2 regions of the Mycolicibacterium nivoides genome follow, and region 2 is predicted to be linked to the other one. Evidence: predicted binding sites of a transcription regulator. Region 2 holds the regulator's gene; the other holds the start of a gene.

Region 1 (4,416 bases), 2.9 Mb from region 2:
CCCCGGGGAACCGCACCGGGCTGGCCTTCGCGGACCGCATCTGCCAACGCCACCAGATCGTCTTCATCGGGATGAGTGGGCAGCGGCCCGGCGTGCCGGACCAGCTCCCAGCCCCGCGGAGCCGTGATACGGCCGGCGTGGCCGACACACAAATCCCAGGAATGAGGCTCAGACACCGTGGCCAAGGGTCCGACCACCGCCGTGGAGTCGGAGTAGACAAAAGTCAGCGTCGCCACGGCATAGTGCGGGCACCCGGGCCGGCAGCAGCGACGGGGAACATTCACGCTCCAGAGATTACTTTGGACGATCGCTGTGCGCCGCCGGACACGCGGCCGTCGGGGCCCCGATCCCGAACCGTTACGATCATCGCCGTGGCCCAGCGGAACCCATGGCGATCGCGCCGCGGCCGCGATATGCGCGGGCCGCTGCTTCCCCGCTCGGTTCCCGGCTGGCGCAGCCGGGCCGAGCGGTTCGACATGGCGGTACTGGAGGCCTACGAGCCGGTCGAACGTCGGTGGGCGTCGCGCCTGCGAGAACTCGACGTCGCTGTCGACGAGATTCCGCGGATGTCTCCGAAAGATCCGGACAGTGTGCAATGGCCACCCGAGGTCATCGCCGACGGACCGATCGCATTGGCGCGGCTGATACCTGCTGGGGTCGACGTCAGAGGAAATGCGACCCGGGCTCGAATTGTCTTGTTCCGCAAGCCCATCGAGCGCCGGGTCAAAGGATCCGATGAGCTCGCGGACCTGCTGCATGAAATCCTGGTGGCCCAAGTGGCCACCTATCTGGGAGTAGAACCGTCAGTCATCGACCCGACGATCGACGACGACTGACACCGAGCGCCACACCCTGCGGTGAGCGCTCCATCGAGCCAGAGCGTCAGATGATGCCGCGTTTGAGCCGGCGACGCTCCCGCTCGGACAGGCCTCCCCAAATACCAAAACGCTCATCGTGCGCGAGCGCGTACTCCAGGCATGCGTCTTTCACTTCGCACCCCAGGCAGATGCGCTTGGCCTCGCGGGTTGACCCGCCCTTCTCCGGGAAGAACGCCTCCGGGTCGGTCTGCGCGCACAGCGCACGTTCCTGCCATTGGTCGTCTTCGGCTTCCGGATCAACATCAATGTGCTCGGGAACCAAACTCAGCTGAGGGCGTCCAGCCTCCCCCAGCGGTGCCGGTGCCGCATTGATGTGCGGTGCGTTGTCCAGTGAGCCGAGTAGCCGGTTGTCGAACCGGACCACACGATCGAAATCGCCGCTCTCATAAGACATTATCCCCCGCCTCCTCACTCGGTCTCGTAGATCCTAAGTGGAGCCCCACTATTGCGATATGCGGTCACCCCATTCGAACAAATGATCGAATCTCGGTCTGCGACACCGGAATCAGTCACCGACCGGGAAATGACACATCTGTGATTACACACGTGTTAGCTGCCGGGGTCAAGCGCCAGGGCGCGAATTCATACCATCTCGTAATGTCAAATCGGCGCGTCGCGACATCGGCGTGTCCTGCCCGTGACGACGTCGTTTCCATCCGCGAGCCTGGAACGCCTAGGGTCGGACGTTGTGAAGATCACCGTTCTGGTCGGCGGCGTCGGAGGCGCCCGGTTTTTGCTGGGGGTGCAGCACCTGTTGGGTCTCGGGCAGTTTGCCGGGAGCGACAGCAAGCACGAACTCACAGCGATCGTGAACGTCGGCGACGACGCCTGGATGCACGGAGTCCGGATCTGCCCGGACCTCGATACCTGCATGTACACCCTGGGCGGCGGTATCGACCCCGAGCGCGGTTGGGGCCACAAGGATGAGACCTGGCACGCCAAGGAAGAACTGGCCGCATACGGTGTGCAACCCGACTGGTTCGGTCTGGGCGACCGGGACCTCGCCACCCATCTGGTCCGCACCCAGATGCTGCGCGCCGGCTACCCGCTGTCGCAGGTCACCGAGGCGCTGTGTAAGCGCTGGTCACCCGGGGCGCAGCTGTTGCCCGTCACCGACGACCGCAGTGAGACCCACGTGGTGATCACCGACCCCGCCGACGGCGAACGCCGAGCCATCCATTTCCAGGAGTGGTGGGTGCGCTACCGCGCGCAGGTGCCCTCGCACAGCTTTGCGTTCGTCGGTGCGGAACAGGCAACCGCGGCGCCGGGCGTCGCCGAGGCCATCGCCGATGCCGACGTGGTGTTGCTGGCGCCGTCAAATCCGGTCGTGAGCATCGGACCGATCCTGCAGATCCCGGGAGTCCGGGGCGCACTGCGCTCGACCGAGGCGCCGGTGATCGGCTACTCCCCTATCATCAACGGAAAACCGTTGCGCGGCATGGCAGATGAGTGCCTCTCCATCATCGGTGTGGAGTCCACCTCACAGGCCGTCGGTCAGCACTTCGGCGCCCGGTCGGGCACCGGCATCCTGGACGGCTGGCTGGTACACGAAGGCGATGACGCCGAGATCGAGGGCGTGAAGGTGCGCGCCGTGCCACTGCTGATGACCGACCCGCCCACCACCGCCGAGATGGTGCGCGCCGGTCTGGATCTCGCAGGAGTCCCGTTGTGACCACCGACGCGAACACCGAGCACGGGTCCGCCGGCCGCGTCGAGATTCTGCCGGTACCAGGTCTTCCCGAGTTCCGGCCCGGGGATGACCTGGCCACCGCGCTGGCCGAGGCCGCGCCATGGCTGCGCGACGGGGACGTACTTGTCATCACCAGCAAGATCGTGTCGAAGTGCGAAGGCCGCATCGTCACCGCCCCTTCCGATCCGGAAGAGCGGGATACCTTGCGGCGCAAGCTTATCGATTCCGAAGCGGTCCGGGTACTGGCTCGCAAGGGCCGGACGCTGATCACCGAGAACGCAATCGGCCTGGTCCAGGCCGCCGCCGGAGTCGACGGGTCGAACGTCGACTCCAATGAATTGGCGCTACTGCCGGTGGATCCCGACGGGAGCGCTCGGGTCCTGCGCGAACGCCTGCGTGAGCGACTCGGCATCAACCTCGCCGTCGTGATCACCGACACCATGGGCCGCGCCTGGCGCAACGGCCAAGCCGATTTCGCGATCGGTGCGTCCGGGCTCACCGTCCTGCACGGATACGCCGGCGCACGCGACCGGCACGGTAACGAACTTCTGGTCACCGAGGTGGCGGTGGCCGACGAGATCGCTGCGGCAGCCGATCTGGTGAAGGGCAAGCTCACCGCGATCCCCGTCGCGGTGGTGCGTGGGCTGGAGCTGACCGACGACGGATCGAACGCCCGCACGCTGCTGCGCTCCGGCGAGGACGACCTGTTCTGGCTCGGTACCGCCGAGGCAATCGAGATGGGGCGCAACCAAGCTCAGCTCCTGCGTCGCTCGGTGCGCACGTTCTCCCACGAGCCGGTGGACCACGCGCTCATCGAAGCTGCCGTCAGCGAGGCACTCACCGCGCCCGCCCCGCATCACACCCGTCCGGTGCGCTTCGTCTGGGTGCAGGACAACGCCACCCGCACCCGGCTGCTGGACCGGATGAAGGATCGGTGGCGGACCGATCTCACCGGGGACGGCCGGGACCCGGAGTCCGTGGAGCGGCGCGTGAACCGCGGTCAGATCCTGTACGACGCTCCGGAACTGGTGATTCCGTTCCTGGTTCCCGACGGCGCCCACAGCTATCCCGACGAGGCCCGTACCCAGGCCGAGCACACCATGTTCACCGTCGCGGTGGGCGCCGCGGTGCAGGCCCTGCTGGTGGCGCTGGCGGTACGCGACGTGGGCAGCTGCTGGATCGGCTCGACCATCTTCGCCGGTGACCTGGTGCGTGCCGAGCTCGACCTTCCCCCCGATTGGGAGCCGTTGGGCGCCATCGCGATCGGTCATGCCGCCGATCCGCAACCGCCGCGCGACCCGGTGCCCACCGACGGCCTGCTGGTCGTGAAGTGAGCGCCGAGAGCCTGCACGCCTCCGCCGTCGAGATGCTGACGCATTGGCAGACGGCCGATCCCGGTCAGGACACCCTGCGGCACGCGGTGCTGTCGTTCCTGGCCGCCCGTCCCGATGCGTGCCTGCGCGCGTGCGTGCCCGGCCACATCACCGCGTCGGCACTGGTCGTCGATCACACCGGGACCCAGACGTTGCTCACCCTGCATCCCCGCTTCGGCCGCTGGCTGCAGCTCGGCGGCCACTGTGAGGAATCGGATTCCGACATGGCTTCGGCGGCACTGCGCGAGGCCACCGAGGAGTCCGGCATCGCCGGATTGACCATCGACCCGCAACTGGCGGCGCTGCACGTACATCCGGTGACCTGCTCACTGGGCGTGCCGACCCGCCACCTCGATATGCAGTTTGTGGTGCGGGCCCCGGCAGGCGCCGAGATCGCCTGCAGTGACGAGTCTTTGGACCTGCGCTGGTGGCCCCTGGATGCGCTGCCCGATGGCACCGACTTCGGCCTTCAACA
Region 2 (4,416 bases):
ACGTTCACCACCGAGCCCTCGAAACTCGCCTCCGAGCTGAGCGGGCTGGAGGTTCCGGGTGTGGGACAGCCGCACGCCACCGGTCCGCAGCCTTCCGGCCCGGACACCAAGAAGCCGTTCTCCTGGCATTGGAGCTGGTGGTGGCTGATCGCGGTGGTCCCGGTTCTGCTGCTCGCAGGGCTGATCGTTGGTGCGGCGCTGTGGCACCGCCGCCGGGCCGGTGACGATGACGACTTCGACCACGATCCGTTCGACGACGACTACGACGGCGGTCCCGGCGAACCGCGCTATGACGAGGGCGGGTACGACGACGCGCGCTACGAATCGCGTGGGTACGACGACGAGTTCGGTGACGAGCGCGGGGCGCGGGAGGCGGGTTACGCGCCGAGTTCCGTCTACGGTGCCGGTGAGGCCACGACGGCGCGATTCGCCGGGCCGGGCGAGGAATCGGCGGGGGGCGCGGCGGCGTCCCCGTACGACGGTCCCACCGACATCGCGATGCCGGTCAGTCAATGGGCCGCTCCGCACGGATCGCCCGGCGGCTATGGAGCGCCGGGCGAGGAGGACGAGCCACCCGAGGATTCCTCGCAGCTGGCCGGCCCGGAGCCCCAACAGCGTTACGACAGGTACGAAGACGACGGCTACCAGGACGACGACGACTTCGATGATGACGACGACTTCGAAGAAGATGACTTCGAGGACGACGATTTCGACGAGGACGAGGATCCCGACGCGCCCATAGATGCCGACTTCGAGGAAGTCGCCGAAGGTGATGACACCGAAGGTGAGATCGAAGCGGAACTCGCGGACGAGGACCTGACGGATACCCGGGCGCTCGCGAGCCCGGCCGGCGGGGTGCGTGAAGCGGCGGGTTTCGCGGCGGCGGGCTTGGCCGTGCCGAGCGATCAGGACAACGTCGACACCGCTCCGACCCGGGTCATCACCGAGGCCGAGGCCTACAGCAGCAGCCAGGCCTACAGCAGTGAGGCCTATAGCAGCGAGGCCCACAGTGGGCGCCATGCGGCCATCGAACTCGATGAGATCCCCAGCGCCACGGCCATTCACCTACCGCTGGACGACCCGAACCGCGCACCGGAGGGCTACCCGATCAAGGCCGACACGAAGTCCGGTCGGTACTGGGCGCCCGACAGCAGCGAGTACGACGACGCGACGGCCGAGATCTGGTTCGCCAGTGAGGAATTCGCTCGCACAAACGGATTTGTGCGAGCCGACTGAAATCGAAAGGCCCGGCCACATCGAGGTGCGGCCGGGCCCGATCTCGGCTGGTCAGATCTTGCGGATCACGGTGACGACCTTGCCGAGCACCGCGGCGTCGTTGCCCGGGATCGGGTCGTACGCCGGGTTGTGCGGCATGAGCCAGACCTGACCGCGCGTCCGCTTGAATGTCTTGACGGTGGCTTCGCCGTCGATCATGGCTGCCACGATGTCGCCGTTGTCGGCCACGCTCTGCTGGCGCACCACCACCCAGTCGCCGTCGCAGATCGCGGCGTCGACCATCGAGTCTCCGACGACCTTGAGCAGGAACAGCGAGCCTTCGCCGACCAGTTCGCGGGGCAGCGGGAAGACGTCTTCGACGGCCTGCTCGGCCAGGATGGGACCACCCGCGGCGATGCGCCCCAGCACCGGCACGAAGGTCGGTTCGGGTAACGCGTCGGAGCCGGCCACATCGGTGGACACCACTGCGGCCGCCGGATCGTCGGAGGCGCGCACGTCGACGGCACGCGGCCGGTTGGGGTCGCGCCGCAAGTAGCCCTTGCGTTCGAGGGTGCGCAACTGATGGGCGACCGATGAGGTCGAGGTCAAGCCGACCGCGTCGCCGATCTCGCGGATGCTGGGCGGGTAGCCGCGACTGGTCACCGACGCGCGGATCACGTCGAGGATGGTCCGTTGCCGGTCGGTGAGGCCGCCCTCGGCCCGGCGTGGGCCCGCGCTGTCCGATCCGGCCGGGCTGTCGATGCTGCCGTCCCTGCTGCGGTCGTCGCTCATGAGGCCGAATGTAGTCGCTGGTCGAACATTAATCAAACATGTGTTCGACGCGTGTTGCGCGCGTGTCCGCTGGTGGGATGCGCGAGGGGCTCACGAGGGGCCTGGCGCGGGTCGTGCGCGGGCTTCGCGGCCCGAACTTGTCGGTGGTCCGTTCTATCGTTTGGCAACAGTTCGATCACATGTTCTATCCATCGAACACATGAGCGACTATGTTCGAACACAAGAGCGAACACGACCCACCGAAAGGCAGTCAGATGGCGATCATCGATATCCCCGCCGATAGCCGTTCCAGCGCTGTTCGGGCCACGCAGAAGTCGCAGCCGCCCCGCGCCCGCGCCCAGTTCGGCGCCGCCGCGCCGCGGCCGGTACGCCGGGTCCAGCGGCCCGCGCCGTCCCGTCCCGACATCGGTGCGGTCCGATACCGCGGAACCGGCGTACTGATGTCGCGGGCGTCTCATCGCAGCCGGCCCATCACGCCGTTGACCACGGTCCTGTTGGCTCTCGTCGCCGCCGGCATCACCGTGTGGCTGGGGTTGGTGGCACAACTCGGCGGGGTCGTGGGCGCCGAGACTCCGACGCCGACCGAACTGGCCGTGGTCCAGGTGAAGTCGGGGGAGACGCTGCAGCAGGTGGCCCGGCGCGTCGCCCCGGATGCTCCGGTGGCCCGGGTCGTCGAGCAGATCCGCGATCTCAACCAGCTCGACTCGGTGGCGATCGACGCAGGGCAGACGCTGCTCGCCCCGGTTGGCTGAGCAGTGCGATGTCCGCTGAATCGTCCTGGCTGCCAGCCACACTGGCCGGCGTCGGCTTGAGCACCTACACCCCACTGCACCCGGCGGTGAGTCTCCCGCGGGCAACGCGGGTACGCTCAAGGGCGCTCGAGCTAGTTGTCCGGCGGCATGACGAAGGAGCGGTAATGCATTGTCCGTTCTGCCGTCACCCTGATTCGCGTGTGGTTGATTCCCGCGAGACCGACGAGGGACAGGCCATCCGGCGCCGGCGGTCCTGCCCTGAATGCGGACGCCGATTCACCACTGTTGAGACGGCCGTGCTGGCCGTGGTGAAGCGCAGCGGGGTGACCGAGCCGTTCAGCCGCGAGAAGGTCATCCGCGGGGTACGTCGGTCCTGTCAGGGCAGGCAGGTCGATGACGACGCCCTCAACGTACTTGCACAGAAGGTCGAGGACGCCGTCCGCGGACTGGGCACACCCGAGATCCCCAGTCACGAGGTCGGCCTGGCGATACTCGGACCGCTTCGCGAACTCGACGAGGTCGCCTACTTGAGATTCGCCTCGGTGTACCGGTCATTTTCGTCAGCCGAAGACTTCGAGCGCGAGATCGAGGCCCTGCGGGCCCACCGCGCCGAGGCGTAATCCGGCCCGGGTTCGGTCCCGGTTCAGTCCAGTCGGGAGGTGCCGTCGTTGACGACGCGGCCGGCCAGGCGAACCCAGCCCTCCGGACTCCAGCGGGTCTCGATCACCGAGCCCTTGCCCTGGATGATCGTCAGATCCCGGCTGAGATAGTCGGTCATCCGCACCGCCGCCGCGCCGGTGGCCTCATCTTCGGGGATCCCCAGGTGCGGGGCGAACGACCTCGATCGCAAGGTGCCGTTCGCCTCGTCGATCCAGGCCCACAGGTAGTTCTCGTCGGCATCGGTGAAATCGTCGGGATCGGCGGCGAGCAACTCGTCGACCGAGGCCAGGTCGTAGATGGCGAACTCCGGTGCCCACTCCGAGCGGGCGTTGACGACGGCGCGATCGTCGTCGTACTCCACCTGGAGGATTCCCGCGGGCACTCGCAGGGTGTGGACCGGCAGCCCTGTTTCGCGCAGCCACCACGAGGCACCGACCGTCGGGTGCCCTGCGAACGGCAGCTCGGCGACCGGGGTGAAGATGTGAGCACTGGCCGAGTTGCCGCCGGGCTGCGGCAGATCGATGAATATGGTTTCGCTGTAACCCAATTCGGCCGCGATCCGTTGCCGGTCGCCGGGGGCGACGGTGCTGTTGTCGACGACGCCGAGCGGATTGCCGTACTTGCCGTCGGAGTCGGTGAACACGCGTAACACGGTGACGTCGATGGCCATGGTCCGATGCTACGTCGCCGCCCACCCTCCCCGGGCGGACCGCGACGAGACCCCGTTCGGGTAGAAGGTCAGGTCGCGCTGCGTTCGTCGGCGTCCATCGCGTCGAGCACCGCGATCTGGGTATCGAACGGCCCGGTCATCGCCGATTCGGTCCGTCCGCTGCGCAGCAGGGCGCGGAGCCGATCCTGGTCGTAGACCGACGGTTCGGTCGTGTCGATGAAGCGTTCGACCACCTCGACGAAGCGGTCGGGATCGTCGTGGAACGGAAAATGCCCGGATCCCTTGAAGATCTCCAACTGGGAACCGGGCATCGCGGCGTGGGCCATC

The links. The regulator LexA, encoded in region 2, represses DNA repair genes until DNA is damaged. The targets are predictions, from matches to a motif close to CGAACANNTGTTCG.
Region 1: cofD (2-phospho-L-lactate transferase) is a predicted target of LexA. The motif match lies at 1,347-1,360, and genes of this name have one in related genera.

The regions. Positions count from the first base shown of each region.
Region 1 is NZ_CP034072.1:4,676,393-4,680,808, forward strand. It holds gene EH231_RS22705 (DUF3499 domain-containing protein) at 1-284, opposite strand, end outside; gene EH231_RS22710 (metallopeptidase family protein) at 414-836, shown strand; gene EH231_RS22715 (WhiB family transcriptional regulator) at 883-1,146, opposite strand; gene cofD (2-phospho-L-lactate transferase) at 1,567-2,550, shown strand; gene EH231_RS22725 (coenzyme F420-0:L-glutamate ligase) at 2,547-3,902, shown strand; gene EH231_RS22730 (NUDIX hydrolase) at 3,935-4,416, shown strand, end outside.
Region 2 is NZ_CP034072.1:670,281-674,696, forward strand. It holds gene EH231_RS03325 (LGFP repeat-containing protein) at 1-1,236, shown strand, start outside; gene lexA (transcriptional repressor LexA) at 1,288-2,007, opposite strand; gene EH231_RS03335 (LysM peptidoglycan-binding domain-containing protein) at 2,262-2,759, shown strand; gene nrdR (transcriptional regulator NrdR) at 2,924-3,379, shown strand; gene EH231_RS03345 (PhzF family protein) at 3,403-4,089, opposite strand; gene EH231_RS03350 (alpha/beta fold hydrolase) at 4,158-4,416, opposite strand, start outside.